Regions from separate parts of the Oceanobacillus sp. HCA-5259 genome, predicted to be linked through region 2. Evidence: predicted binding sites of a transcription regulator. Region 2 holds the regulator's gene; each other region holds the start of a gene.
The links. The regulator Rex, encoded in region 2, represses fermentation and respiration genes when NADH is low (regulators of the CRP and FNR family bind a similar motif). The targets are predictions, from matches to a motif close to TTGTGAAATATTTCACAA.
Positions count from the first base shown of each region.

Region 1 (5,256 bases), on a different contig from region 2:
GGGGAAAATCGCCATTGATGTCGTGTCTTCAAAGACAGTTAAAGAAATCATTAACAACATCGCTAAGAAAACTCCATTCAAGCTGCCTGCTGCGATTAAATAAGCACCCATTCCAAGCACAACGACCGAGATGATCAGTGATACAAATGTATTTAATGATTCACTGTAAAGATGATGGACACCTGCTTTCTCCTGTTCCCGTACATAGGTTTCAGCCATTTGCTCAAGTGCTTCCTCTTTTTCTTCCAACCGTTGATATATTTTCAAATCGCGGAAACCGTAGAAGAGCTCTGTCACTTCTGTTGATAATTTTCCGCGTTCCTCTCGTAACCCTTGATCCACTCGGCGCTGCCTGATAGCGAAATACACTGGGACAAGCACAGTCGTCAGAAGAAACCCGACAAAAATAATAATGGCATGCGTAATAGAAAAATATGCCGTGAAAAATATCGTACAGAAGAACACAAGAAATAGTACAATCGGCGGATAAAAGACCCGCAAGAAGAAGTTCTGTAATGTTTCCACATCCCCGACAATACGGGCAAGCAAGTCCCCACTCCGGAACTTCTGGAAAATCTGTGGAGCAAGCGGCTCTAATCTTTCATAAAAAGATACCCGTAAATTACTGAGCATCGTAAACGTGCCTCGGTGCGAGTAATAACGTTCTCCGTAGCGGCTAACGGCAGAGATGATCCCAAAGAGTTTTACCGTACCGACAAGCACCATCAAGGTATAGATTGGCGGAGCGAGTGCTGCTTGGGAAATTAAATACCCACTCGCTGAAAACAATCCGACAGCGGTAATCCCACCGATAAATCCACATATAATCGAGAGGATAATGTCTTTTTTCTCTTTAAATAATAGATGGATCACTGTTGTTAAATCCCTCACTTCCGCTCACCTCCTTGCTCTGCTGAGACCATAGAACGATAATCCGGATTCGTTCTTAACAATTCTTCGTGCTTCCCTTTTGCCACGATCTTTCCGGAATCAAGCAAGACAATCTTGTCCGCATGTTTAATCGTGTGCAGGCGATGCGCTACCGTAATAATGGTTGCATGCTTCGCCAATTCTTCAATCGATTGTTGTAATATCCGTTCGGTTCGTAAGTCGAGTCCTACAGTAGGTTCGTCAAATAGGATAATGGAAGGCCGCTTCAGAAAAGCCCTTGCAAGGGCGACCCGCTGTTTCTCTCCACCGGACAGTCCGCGTCCCGCTTCACCGACCGGAGTGTCATATCCTTTTTCCAAAGAGGCAACGAGCTCTGATATTCCAGCTTTTTCACCTGCCGCCTCAATTTCTACTCTCGCTCTCTCCCCTCTCCCGCCAATAGCTATATTATCCGCAATTGTTCCAGAGAATAAATATGGATGCTGGGAAATATAGCTTATTTCGTTAAACCATGCCTTTTCTTCATACTCTGAGAGAGGTTTTCCATTAACAAGAATCTCCCCCTCTGTATTAGCAACGAGACCTGCGATAACATGCAGCAAAGTGGATTTTCCTGAACCAGTTTTACCAATAATGGCGATTTGTTCATAAGGAGAAATCTCTACCGAAATATGATTTAAAGTAAAACCATTCTCTTCATAACGGAAGCAAACATCCTTTAATTCAATGGCAGGCGGTTTTCTTACCTCAAATACATTACTCCCCCATTCCACCGGCATGTCCGGTGTGTCGAGTTCCTTCTGCAACTTGTTGAAAGCACCACTACTGCCTCTTCCAGTATGAAAAGCATTTCCAAGTTCCTTTAACTTATTGTAAAATTCCGGTGCAAGCAAAAGCATAAGAAAACCGGTGAAAAAACTAATGTTTTGGAAAATGATCAAACGGAATGCAACTTCAAGTGCGATCAATCCCATACTAAGCATCGAAATGAATTCCAGTGCGAACGAGTTCGCGAAAGCCGTTTTGAGAACAACCATCGTAGCATCCCGAAAGTTCAGACTGCTTTCCTCTATTTCTGCTTTTTGTTCTTTTGAGCGACCATATAACTTAAGAGTCGTCAGTCCTTGCAGTGTATCAAGGAACTTTCCTGAGAATGCCGCCATTTTATCGAGCTGTTCCTCCGATTTATCCTTCGTATTAAAACCGATAATTACCATAAAAATCGGGATGAATGGTGCGGTAATTATAATGATGATTCCAGTCGTGAAATGTTCGGCAAAAATCGTAATAAGTAGCATGATGGGAATGATAATAGACTGGATAACTTGGGGGATGTAGCTACTATAATAATCGTCTATTTCATCTACCGTATCCATCATGACACTCACTTTCTCGCCGGACCTTCCGTACATCGCTGCTTGCATATTCGTCTTAGAATATTTACGAAGCAGCTGGCTTCTCAGTCCTTGCTTTACAATTGCTGCAAGACGGACCCCCGTTTTTCCATTTCCATAATTAAATAAAGTTCGTCCGAGCAATGCTGCAAGTAATAAGGCAAGATATGGTAAAAGGTCAGCAAAAGCTGTTCCTTGTAAAAATGCTTCATTTACGATATACACAAGCAAGTAGGCTTGAGCAATAATACTGATCCCACTAAGCAGTGAAAATAAAATCATCAGAATCAGTCTGCCTCTATGGTCTTGTGCCAGATCCTTCCAACTGTGCATGTATTGTTCCTCCTACTAAGAAGTGAAGTCTTTCACATAAGTATAACTGATTCTTCACCCCGCAGTAAAACAAGAGACCCTTCGTTAACAAAGCTGTCGAAATTTGAACAAAGGCGTAAACGCCCTTACAGGCTAAAAATGCGATTCGTTCCGCAACGCCTGGGACTGCGATTTCTCGTCCCACCGAAGAGCGTTTGTACTAGCACATCCAGTAGTCGCAGCAACGTACAAACTGTGCCTCCCAGGATGGGAGGTAGTTCGATGTTGCCCCATACGTGAGCGAACTTAATCGAACTTCCTTTTTACCGGAATGAGATAAAGGAAACGTGCCCCTTTAGGGGTAGACGTGAGTTGGGCTTTAGCCCGTATTTAAGCGGCCCTCCTTTAGTTTTGAGTTGATGCCCGCTTTCACCACAAGGGTATAAGGGCGACTAGGCCTCACAAAGACCGCTCGGCAAGTCTTCTTTATCGATTGGAAGAGTGTGAAGTTTGGGACTGCGCACTGCTCGCCCCACCAAAAGATCTGCTAGTTGCTGGGCGCAGAGCGGACGTGGCTATCGCTGGAAATATTCGTTATCCAGAGCATTTTTAGTATATAGTTTCCTATATTACTAAAAGGATGAACATTTTTTGCCCATCCCTTTTGTGCTTACTTTCATAAAGCATAAGTGCAGCTTTCTCCCATCAGCATATTCTTCTTACTTTATTGGGAAAACAACTGAGGGTTATTTTCCCTTCAGCATGTTCATCTTACTTTTATGGGAAAACAACTGAGGGTTATTTTCCCATCAGCATGTTCATCTTACTTTTATGGGAAAACAACTGAGGGTTATTTTCCCATCAGCATGTTCTTCTTACTTTTATGGGAAAACAACTGAGGGTTATTTTCCCATCAGCATGTTCATCTTACTTTAATGGGAAAACAACTGAGGGTTATTTTCCCTTTAGCATGTTCATCTTACTTTAATGGGAAAACAACTGGGGTTATTTTCCCTTTAGCATATTCATCTTACTTTAATGGGAAAACAACTGAGGTTTATTCTCCCATCAGCATGTTCATCTTACTTTAATGGGAAAACAACTGAGGGTTATTCTCCCATCAGCATGTTCTTCTTACTTTAATGGGAAAACAACTGAGGGTTATTTTCCCTTTAGCATGTTCATCTTGCTTTTATGGGAAAACAACTGGGGTTTATTCTCCTATTCACATGTTTATCTTACTTAATTGGGAAAGCATCCGTCCAGCGGGCAACTGAACGGCGATTAGAGCGCCTTAATTAGTGAAAGAGCAAACACTTACCCTGTATGAACGGAATCCACTGTTCAGGCAGCGTATATTCAGTTATTATTCAATTGAAACTTCCCAAGCTTTCTTTTAGTTTAAGTACTTCTTCTTTTGTCAATGTGATGCCTTTGCCCATTTTTTCGTGATCTGGGGCCCAGTCTCTAAGATCATATTTCGGATCCCTTCCATTCCAGCTGACGAGATTGAGCTCTTTCGTCCAGCCTTTTGGTGATTCGGATAGGACGGCAATATTTTCAATGATTTCATATTGGATAGCCATTATTCTTCTACCTCTTTCCTATTTAATTACTAAAACTTGACTTGCTGCTCGTTGTACAATCGTGCTGCTGACGCTCCCGAGAAAGAGTCTTTTTAAATTGCTGAGTCCACGATGACCAACAACTACCATATCAATCGCATGTTCTTCTACATAATCACAGATTGCAACTCCCGGGTTTCGTTGGGAAAAATCGGTTATGATTTCGGTGTGCACATTAAATCCGTTACCTTGTAACTCTTTTTTTATTTCTTCCAGTTTCGGATAGATGAGCTCGGCATCATTCATCGATAAATTACCACTTGCAGCCGTGCTATTACTCGTAATCCCCGGGGTTACTACCGTCACAATATAAAGATGGGAATCTTCAACTAATTTCGCTTGGATTTTTGCTTCATCAATTGCTTTTCTACTTAATAGAGATGTATCATAAGCAACAAGGATTTTCCGGCCCATGGACTTCTCTCCCTTCCGTCTCTTTATCTTACCAAACAATTAGACATTCTTACAATAACTACACTGGTACTAAAAATGCAATTCATTTTCTTATTTCCCTTGCTTCTAGTATGCTTCATGTATACTACACACAACCATCAGAATGGAGGGATAACGTGAGACAGGTAGTTAGCGATGTCATTCAATTTCGGGGAAGCCATGATGATTTTGGTCGATTTCAAGGAAAAGAATTACAGGACTCTCCCATTTTAAAAGCCCGCAGAAGACAATTGAGCAGCCGGGCAAAACACCATTATATCGTGGATGAAGAAAAAATCAGGCCAATCATCCAATATTTTAGTCCCGGCATCTGGAATGAATTACTCGGGCTTGCCGATGCCCTCGAACTATCTACTGAAGAGGCCCTCCGAGAGTTTGGCGGTTATTATTTTGAATACGGGAAGAGCGGCTGCTCAATATTGACTGGTAATCAGTTTATGATTCGAAACTATGACAATGACCCCATCACCTATGAAGGGCGTTACGTCCTTTATGCACCAACTGATGGCGGATATGCAACGATTGGTCCATCCATGCAAATTACTGGCCGGACGGATGGTCTGAATGAAAAAGGACTCGCC
Region 1 covers NZ_JBBKBV010000011.1:12,270-17,525, forward strand. Annotated here, with positions in the region: gene cydC (thiol reductant ABC exporter subunit CydC) at 1-891, opposite strand, end outside; gene cydD (thiol reductant ABC exporter subunit CydD) at 888-2,618, opposite strand; gene WKU33_RS08320 (YdbC family protein) at 3,968-4,186, opposite strand; gene WKU33_RS08325 (universal stress protein) at 4,202-4,636, opposite strand; gene WKU33_RS08330 (C45 family peptidase) at 4,792-5,256, shown strand, end outside.
Region 1: the regulator Rex is predicted to act here: its motif matches at 2,639-2,656, upstream of cydD (thiol reductant ABC exporter subunit CydD).

Region 2 (5,256 bases):
AGCTAGAATATCACTTTCTCGTAGAATCAAATATTCTTTCCCGCCGTATTTCACTTCTGTTCCAGCAAACTTAGAGAAAATAATGCGGTCTCCTTCAGACACTTCCAGTGCAATCTTTTCACCACTGTCTGTTACACGGCCAGAACCTACTGCTACTACATTACCTTCTTGTGGTTTTTCCTGTGCAGAGTCTGGAAGTACAATTCCGCTTGCTGTTGTTTCTTCTTGCTCTACAAGTTCGATAACAACACGATCTCCTAATGGTTTAATCATCTAGAACTCCTCCTTGATTCTAAAGTTTTTATATTTTTGTTAGCACTCACTTCGCTCGAGTGCTAACTCCAATTATTATAATAAGTAATAAGTCAAAAAAATGCAAGCGATGTATGTTTAATTTTTGTGATTTTCTATTTTTAACTGGAAAAGGAGCTGGAAATAGATATTAATAAGGATTTGAACATATAATTGGGTAAAGATAAGAATGTAATGGGACAAATGCTCTGACCCCATGTCCCGATTTATGTTAAAATACATTTATGTGAATTTATCACGGATTAACGGTCTGTAATAGCCCCACTTCTAAACATGAGGGAAACCCGATATGTGAAGGTGGGGGATAAACAGTCCGTAAATCCCTGATTCTGTTCAACCAACATTCAGGGGGTAAAGAACGCCCACTGAATGAAGTTTCACTTTATATAGAAGGAGTCGTTGGGTTTGCCGAAAAGATATTGGTATGTGATTGTGACGTATTTGGTTATGCAGTTTTCCGCCCTTCCGGTAGCGTTGTATATGGAATTATATTTCCCCGAAAGTTATTCACAAAATATGATTTATTGGTCGATTTTTAGTTTTACTGCTGGACTGCTCGTTACGTTATGGCTAATGAGGCCAGACATGAAAATGCCAGCACACCGGGATGCTTCCCCCGTTTCTTCCGTTATCCTTTGGTCCATATTTGGGGTGTTTCTAGCCTTCTTTGCTCAAACAATTGCAGCAATGATTGAAATCTTTATTTTCGGCATCCCAGCAGGATCGGAGAACACAATGGGGATTATGGAATATGCCCGGGCAAATATGCTCTTCATTTTGATTCCAGCAATTATTGCGCCAATCCTTGAAGAGATCATTTTTAGAAAGATTATTTTCGGTAGTCTCTATAAGCGCATGAACTTCTTTTTCGCCGCTATACTATCAGCACTCGTCTTTGCTGCTTTTCATGTAGACTTTTCCCATCTTCTTATGTATACAGCAATGGGACTCGTATTTGCTTTCCTTTATGTAAAAACAAAACGGATTATCGTTCCGATTATCGTCCATGCAGGGATGAACTCTTACGTTGTTTATAAGCAGTATAACTTAACACCAGAAGAAATCCAAAAAATGATTGATCAGCTTGAACAGTTGCAGACAATTTTGTTGAGCTGGGTATGAAAAAAAGCGGGATCCTGACGGACTATTCAAACGTCATCTCCCGCTTTTTTATTATATTTCATTTAACATCGTAATGATTTCATCCGTATCTTCAATCGTTTCTTCCATTACCGTATAGCGTACAAGATATAAGTCCTCATCTTTAACGAAAATGCGGCCGATTTCTTCTTGATTTGGTTCTTTTGCATCCCCATCTACACGGAATTGGTACATGACTTCACTTTCCGTTGCATAGAGACGTTCAAAATCAAATTCTCCTGTTGTCATATCTTGTAAGCTTAGCTCCAGCACATCAATGAAATTCGCAAGCCCGCTTCGTTCATTACCATCTTCATAATAATCATAGGTGATGATTGCACTGTAATTCCCTAAGGTTTCCGCAACCGGAATGTATTCAGCGGTTGCTTCCCCTTCCGCTTCATCATAACCGGCAAGCATCCATTCTTCCTCATCAAAAGGAGTAGGAAGACTAGAAATTACTTCCACATAATCTCCAGTCATCTCAACCTCTTCTCTTTCCTCAGGCAGTGGATTGACTTCGAAGATTTCCGACTCATAAATTTTCCATTTACCGTCGTCTGGACGAAGAATATGTTCTCCTCTTGTTTCGTTGTTCTCGAAGTCGCCTGAATCTTTTTCAATCGTACGTTGTGTATAGTGGACGACAGCTTCATCCTCAGATTGTTCTTTCATCTCAAGATCTGCCAACTCGATATCCAATGAATACTCAAAGAACTCAGTGATCGTCTCCTTTGTTGATTCATAAGCAGGAGATTCCCCGTGAATTGTCTCCATATAACCGTCCAAGTCCTTTGCCATCAACGCTTCAACATTATCCTCAAGGACAGCAAAAAATACATCCTCCCCTGCTTCAACCTCTTGCTCTGATTCCGTTTCTTTCTCCTCTGTATTATTCGAGCAAGCTGCTAAAAACAGACAGGAGAGTAAAAGCAATACTCCTGTCCATATTTTACGATTCAACACGTTTTCCCACGCCCCTACTATTTTCTCCCGTTTCACTATCTTTCTTGTTTCTTTATCACGTATTAACGGTCTGTAATACCCCTACCTCTAAACATGAGGGAAGCCCAATATGTAAAGGGGATAAACAGTCCGTAAATACCTGATTCTGTTCAACTAACATTCAGTGGGAGGTAAGGAATTCCCCACTGAATAAAGTTTCACTTTATGTGTGCTCTATTTTGATTGCAATGGATAATGCTTCAAAAAGTAAACAAGTGCCTGTAGTTCAACCGCTAAATCGATATGATGAACGCGCACATCTTCCGGTACTGTAATACGAACAGGTGTGAAGTTCAAGATTCCTTCAATCCCTGCTTTAACTAATTTTTCTGTAATAACATCAGCTTCCGATACAGGTACAGTGAGGATCGCGACAGAGATTCCCTCAATTCTCTCCATCATTTCATCTATCCCGTAAACTGGAACACCCCCGACAATTTGACCGATTTTCTCTTCATCACTATCGAAGGCCATTTTGATTTGGATATTATTATTTTTCGTAAAGTTATAATTTAAAAAGGCGGTACCTAGATTACCGACACCGATTAAAGCAACCTCTGTCGTTTCATGTTGGTCGAGTGTACTGCGGAAAAATCCGAGCAAGTATTCGACATTATAGCCGTAACCTTTCTTTCCTAAAGCGCCGAAGTATGAAAAGTCACGACGGATTGTAGCGGAGTCAACTTTGATTGCTTCTGATAGTTCCTTTGAAGAAACCCGTTTTTTCCCTTGTCGATTCAGATTATTTAAATAGCGATAATATAACGGAAGCCGCTTTGCTGTTGCTTGTGGTATTTTGTTTTGTCTCATATCTGTTCCTCATTTCATTAATAACGATAATAATAGTTATACTTATGTCTATTCTACCAGAAAACGAGCGAAATGTCGTGATTATTTTCACATATAATTTCCTTCTTCTGCTTTTTGCGTTACAATACATATAATGGGGTGAATGTATGATTTTAATGCAAATGAATGGACTTTCGAAATCCTTTGGTTCGGAAACCATTTTATCAAATGTAAAACTTGAAATTAAAGATCTTGATCGAATAGCAATTGTTGGGAGAAACGGGGCTGGGAAATCTACTTTATTAAAAATAATGGCCGGCGAACTTTCTTATGATACCGGGGAACTTATTAAGCCGAAAGAACTTACTATCGGCTACCTTTCACAACATATGGAATTAAAATCCGGCAAGACAATCTGGAATGAGCTTGTCACCGTATTCGACCATTTAAAACAACAAGAAGAGAATTTACGGAAGATAGAAGAGAAATTGCAAGATACTGAGAAGCTTTCAAATGATGAATATCAAAGTTTACTATCAGAGTATGATCGCCTGCAGCACGCTTACGAGACCGGTGGCGGCTATACGTATGAAGCTGAGATTAAGGCAGTATTGAATGGACTCAATTTCCAGGACTATGATTACCATACAATGATTAGTGAACTTAGTGGCGGCCAAAAAACAAGGCTCGCTCTCGGCAAGCTGCTCCTGCAAAAGCCACAACTCCTGCTTCTTGATGAACCGACCAACCATTTAGATATTGAAACATTAGGCTGGCTCGAATCCTATTTAAGCGGGTATCCAGGAGCAGTTGTCATTGTTTCCCATGATCGCTACTTCCTTGATAAAACCGTATCCCTCGTCTATGAAATTTCAAGACATGAGACGAAGAAATATCACGGGACATATAGTAAATTTCTCGAACAAAAAGCAGCCGACTACGAACGGGAACGGAAAGAATTTGAAAAGCAGCAAACAGAAATTAAACGGATGGAAGATTTCGTCCAACGTAATATCGCCCGTGCCTCTACTACGAAACGGGCGCAAAGCAGACGGAAACAGCTTGAACGAATGGAACGGGTGAACAGACCGCTTGGAGACGAGGCTTCTATGTCCTTCTCTTTCGATATAGAAAGAAGAAGTGGAAATGATGTCTTGAAAATAGAAGACCTTTCCCTCCGCTATCCGGATGAAGATGAATATACCTTCAAGCAAGCAAACCTCCGCCTCACCCGCGGCGAACGGGTTGTCCTTATTGGACCGAACGGGGTTGGTAAAACGAGTTTACTTAAGATTCTTATCGGCAAGCTCCAGGCAACGAACGGGTCCTTTGAACTGGGGACAAATGTGAAAATCGGCTACTATGATCAGGAACAGGCGAATCTTTCCTCCAATAAAACAGTCCTGCAGGAATTATGGGATGAATACCCGCTTGTAATGGAAAAAGATATCCGCACGGTACTAGGCAATTTCTTATTTAGTGGAGATGACGTTTTAAAAACGGTCGATCAGTTAAGTGGTGGAGAGAAAGCGAGGCTCGCCCTGGCAAAACTAATGATGCAAAAGGCTAACCTGCTTATACTTGATGAGCCGACAAACCATCTGGACATCGACAGTAAGGAAGTGCTGGAAGCAGCATTAATGGACTATCCTGGTACAATCCTCTTTGTTTCCCATGACCGTTATTTCATTAATCGCATTACAGACCAAGTCGCGAAAATGAGCAAGAACGGGATTAAAGTATACCTAGGGGACTATGATTACTATCTTGAAAAAATAGAAGAAGAAAAAGAGTTCATTAAACTTTCCAAGGAAAAAACGGACAAGCCAAAGATCGATAACAGACGCAGGAGCTTTCAGGAAGAAAAACAGCTGCAAAGTGAGAACAGAAGAAAAGAAAGAAAAATAGCCCAGCTTGAAGTAGCAATTGAAGAAAAAGAATTGGATATCGCAAGGCTCGAGGAGGAAATGACGAAACCTGAAGTCTTCCAAGATCATGAAAAAGCATTAG
Region 2 covers NZ_JBBKBV010000041.1:7,365-12,620, reverse strand. Annotated here, with positions in the region: gene groES (co-chaperone GroES) at 1-273, opposite strand, end outside; gene WKU33_RS16475 (CPBP family intramembrane glutamic endopeptidase) at 718-1,434, shown strand; gene WKU33_RS16470 (hypothetical protein) at 1,486-2,418, opposite strand; gene WKU33_RS16465 (redox-sensing transcriptional repressor Rex) at 2,632-3,267, opposite strand; gene WKU33_RS16460 (ABC-F family ATP-binding cassette domain-containing protein) at 3,414-5,256, shown strand, end outside.

Region 3 (5,256 bases), on a different contig from region 2:
GGAGGTCACAACCGTTTTATCCTTTTGTTTGATAACTCCGACGGTTTCACCTCGTGCTTGAAAAGGATCCTGAATGCCAATCGTCCATGTATCTCCCGATTGGGGACTATCTCCTAAAACATAAATGTTTCCACCAAGATCAATAACCGCTGAAGATACATCATGTTCTTTTAATGTTGTCGCAACTTGATCCGTTATAAACCCTTTCGCAATGGATCCTAAGTCTAGCCGCATCTGATCCTGCATGAGAAATACTGTTCTCCCCTGTTCATCAAGTTGAACAGATTGATAGTTGATTAGCGGTAATACTTGATCAATTTCAGATTGATCTGGTTTTCTTGCATCCGGAAAGCCGATGCGCCAAAGGTTTGTCAATGGGCCAACCGTAATATCAAATGAGCCATCTGCTAATTTGGAATAACGTTTCCCTTCCTTTATAAGGTCATAGCTCGTTTTTGGAACTTCAATTGGTGCTGACCCGGCATGTTGATTAATTTCATCGATAACAGAACCTTCCTCGTTGGAAGAAAGCTCATCGGCTAACTGCTCAATTTGGTTAAAAACCGGTTCAAGCACGTCCCCTTTGTCTTCATCGTAAATTTTGACGGTTACCACTGTCCCCATTAGAAAATCCGTCTTACTATGCGGATCTACTGTCACGCCTTCTGTTTCGGCTGACACGCCACACCCGACAAGCAGTATGAGTAAACTAATCCAAAACCATTTAAGGTGTTTCATGATTCCTCACCACTTTCCATTAAACTTGAGGAGGGAAATTAGAAGCTAAATCGTTTTTTCTAATTGTATAAGAAACTATAAATTAAAATGCTGTGATAACTTAGTATCCGGGGCCAGCCACGTCCGGCTCCAGCGCCCAGCAACTAGCAAACTTCACACTCCTCCAATCGATAAGTCAACATCAACTCACTATCGTTCGTTGTGTTTCCTTTATCTCATTCCGAAGTGCTCCAGTTTGTACGTTGCTATCCGGGCGCTTGCGCCTTTGATATTTCCCATCAACTAACTTAGATGTTCTCTTTATTCTTCCGCATAAACGATATTGTCAATTTCGATCGGGGTTGTGTCCCCTTTTTGGGCTGCATTGATTAATTGTGCAGCGTACATTTGGAAAGACTTGCTGGAAGATGTCGCACCAGAAACAACTTCTACTGCATTAGCATCTTGTGTCTCAACAAGTGCTTCGTTCAATTCAGGAATAAAATCTTGAGGGCCTGTGCCGGAAATATCCGCCATTTGTTCTTGGTACTCATCATCATCGATTTTCAACTCTCCATCTTCATTGAGATAAACAAAATCGGATTCAGTGATTTTTCCGTCCTCAACTGTAATGGTAAGCTCCGTTTTCCAGCCGGTTTGGTCAATGTTTTTCTCTGAAAGACTGTATTCACCGTCGATAAGCTCATTTGTATTTTCGATTTCGATTGGTGTTGTGTCACCAGACTGTGCTGCTTGGATCAACTGTTGAGCATAGTTGATGAATGTATGAGATGAACTTGTTGCACCAGTAACTACTTCAACTTCTGAAGCATTTTGATTGGCCACGAGAGCATCATTCAGTTCAGGGATGAAATTTTGAGGGCCTGTACCGGACTCTTCCGACATGGTTTCCTGGTATTCCTCATCCTCTGTCTTTAACTCGCCGTCTTCATTTTCATAATTAAAATCTGAAGAAGTGATTTCTCCATCTTCTACTGTCATTTCCATAACGACTTTCCAGCCAGTTTCCCCTATTTCAGTTTCATATAATGAATAGGTCCCGTCTTGTAGAGGTGCTCCTGCTACGACTTCTTTAGCTGCCGTTTCTTCTGTTTCCTCAGTAGCTGCGTCCTGATCTGTCTCATTATCTTTACTTGGTGCATCCTCCTCTCCACAAGCAGCTAATGAAAAGGTTAATGCAAGCCCTAAAACTGATACGCCTATAAAATTTTTCCACTTCATCTGAATCATCCTTTACTTATTTAATTGTGAATATAATCACACGTTCACCCTTATATTAGCATGCGAATGTTGTAATGTAAACTATTTTTGTAAGGAAGAATGGTTAACTATAATCTGCATTATATTAACGTTTACAACGTACTAATGGTAAAAAATATGATAAATGACTATTGTGTGAACGCTATAGACAAGAAAAAATTATTGCGTTATATTGTGAATTGATGAACATTATATGTACTAAATATCAATTCATATTTTCTTAATTAAGGAGTGATTTCCATTGGCAGAAAAAAATATTGTGATTATCGGTGCCGGTTATGCTGGTGTTCATGCAGCTAAGAGACTTGCAAAGAAATATAAAAAGGATCCCTCTGTATCGATAACGTTAATTGATCGAGATTCGTATCACACCATGATGACTTCATTGCATGAAGTCGCGGCGCACCGGGTTGAGCCAGATGCTGTTCAATTTGACCTGCGACGGCTGTTTAACCGCACGAAGGTGAAACTTGTAACTGATGTTGTTGAACATGTTGATCATAAAAATAAAGTGATTACAACAAAACAAAGTACTTTCAATTACGATTATTTAATCTTAGGTATGGGTGCAGAGCCGAACGACTTCGGTACGCCTGGAGTAAGTGAGCATGGGTTTACACTTTGGTCCGTTGAGGATGCCGTCAAACTACGTCAGCACATTGAAAAGTCGGTAGCCCGGGCCTCCAGGGAACACGATCTGGAAGTACGCCGCGCTCTATTGACCTTTACTGTCTGTGGTTCCGGCTTCACTGGTGTTGAAATGATTGGGGAACTAATGGAATGGAGAAAACGGTTGGCAAAAGATAATAAACTCGATGAATCAGAGATCACATTAAACCTCGTCGAAGCGGCTCCTACGATTTTGAATATGTTGGACCGAAAAAGCGCTGAGAAGGCGGAGCGCTATATGAAGAAAAAAGGGATCAATATATTAGTGAATTCCCCTATCGTTGAAGTGAAAGCTGAAGAGATCGTTTTAAAATCAGGCGAAATCATTCCAACTCATACATTGATTTGGACGGCAGGAATAAAGGCGAATTCGGATGCGGAAAATTACAATATGGAAAGCGCTAGAGCTGGACGCTTAAAAGTAAATGAATATATGGAAGCGGAAGGACTAGATGATGTCTATGTCGTTGGGGATTTAGCTTACTATGAGGAAGAAGAAGGCACACCGACACCACAAATTGTCGAGGCAGCGGAACTAACTGCGGAGACCGCAGCCCATGCAGTCATCAGTGAAATCAGCGGTGGAGAGAAAAAAGCTTATAAAGGAAAGTACCATGGTTTTATGGTGTCCATCGGCACCAGATATGGTGTCGCCAACTTAATGGGGATGCGCGTCAGCGGTTGGTTGGCGAACTTTATTAAGTACATGGTGGACCTCGTATATCTATTTGGCATCGGTAGTGGATACTATATGTTCCACTATATATTCGATGAGTTTTTCCACTCAAAAGACAAACGAAATGTATTCCGGAATCTTGTCAATCGGTATGGAAACGTGTTATGGAGCATACCGCTACGTATCTTTGTTGGGGGATTCTGGATTGTAGAGGGCGCTACAAAATTATGGGGTGAAGGTACTTGGGAAAAAGCGACATCCAGCTGGTCAAATGTACCATTGCTGTTCAAAGGACTCGGTGAAGATTCATGGATTGTTTCCGACTCCGTGAAAATGCCGTTTGAATGGCTGCAAACCGCAACATCAGGAGCGACTGAAGCAACGGCCGCTGCCAGTGAAGCTGCTTCCGGGGACTGGGCAACACCAATCTTAAGTAGTATGCCTAGTTGGTTCGAATGGATCATGAAAATCATGCTGCCAACGCCAGAGATGGCTATCTTTATGCAAAAAATGATGGTGTTTATTGAACTAGCAATGGGATTGGCGATTCTATTTGGTCTATTTACATGGCTTGCAAACTTAGCAAGTTCCGGTTTCTTAGTCATGTTCACTCTAACTGCCATGCTCGGTTGGGATAAGGTTTGGGCCCTTCCTGCATCGATTGCTCTAATGAATGGTTCTGGCAGAACGTTTGGTCTGGACTACTGGGTTGTGCCGTTTTTACAAGAGAAAGTCGGTGACTGGTGGTACGGAAAAGAACGGGGCATCTATAGGGATCATCAAGAATAAAACTGTAAAGTAAATTTTAATCATGCCTGTAAAAGGGGAGAGATGGAATTGAAAGAGCTATACCGGACGGTTAAACGTTGGGATATTATTATCGTGATTGCACTTGTTATCTTATCTTTTCTTCCCTTCGTTATTTTTACTTTCATACAGACAAAATATGCCGATGGGGAATCTGTAAGCGTGGCGGTTATTTCTGTAGATAATGAAGAAGTGCAACGAGTCACGCTTACAGGCAATGAAGGTGTTGAAGTCTTTGATATTCTCTCTTCTGACTCGAATTACAATATAGTTGAAGTCATTGATGAAGAAATAAGGGTTAAATCAGCGAATTGCCCAGATCAGATTGATGTCCATCAAGGTTTCATCAGCAAACCAGGTGAAACAATTGTTTGTCTACCTCATCGGATGATTATTGAAATTCAAACGATGAGTGACGAACCGGTGAGCGATATCATTATCAGTTCGTGAGGAAATATTTTAAAAGTAAAGGGGGGAAGGGAATGACACGAAATGAGCGTCTCGTCTATATTTCATTATTAGCTGCACAAGCCGTCATTATCGGAATTGTGGAGCGGGCAATCCCTTTTCCTTTTGCTTTTGCACCAGGGGCAAAACTCGGACTTGCCAATATTATTACAATTATGGCGCTTTATACCCTTCCTGTAAAAGATGCTGCAAAAGTAGTCGGTATCCGTGTTGTATTAACAACTTTACTTGGTGGCACCATTTCTACGTTTATGTATAGCTCAGCTGGAGCCATCATCAGCTTTATCGGGATGTGGCTTGTAAAAAAACTTGGACCGATGCGTGTTAGCTTAATCGGCGTGAGTGCAGCAGGAGCAATTTTACATAACGTTGGCCAATTGGTTGTAGCAAGTTTCATCGCCCAAACATGGACGGTGCTGCTATATTTACCGGTGTTGTCTTTCATTGGAATTTTAGCGGGAATCGCAATCGGAATCATCGCGAATTATTTATTACAGCATGTAGAAAAGCTTGATTATTATATGTATTTGCAAAAAGTGGAGACGACGAAAAAAGAAAAAACGATAAAGGATAAAGTTTTACAGCAATCATCTATTCTCTATCAGAGTCAAGAGGAGGTATAAATAATGAAAGTACAT
Region 3 covers NZ_JBBKBV010000039.1:2,363-7,618, reverse strand. Annotated here, with positions in the region: gene WKU33_RS16100 (FAD:protein FMN transferase) at 1-738, opposite strand, end outside; gene pplA (extracellular electron transfer flavoprotein PplA) at 1,039-1,959, opposite strand; gene WKU33_RS16090 (FAD-dependent oxidoreductase) at 2,240-4,132, shown strand; gene WKU33_RS16085 (NusG domain II-containing protein) at 4,181-4,600, shown strand; gene WKU33_RS16080 (Gx transporter family protein) at 4,633-5,241, shown strand; gene WKU33_RS16075 (polyprenyl synthetase family protein) at 5,245-5,256, shown strand, end outside.
Region 3: the regulator Rex is predicted to act here: its motif matches at 1,984-2,001, upstream of pplA (extracellular electron transfer flavoprotein PplA).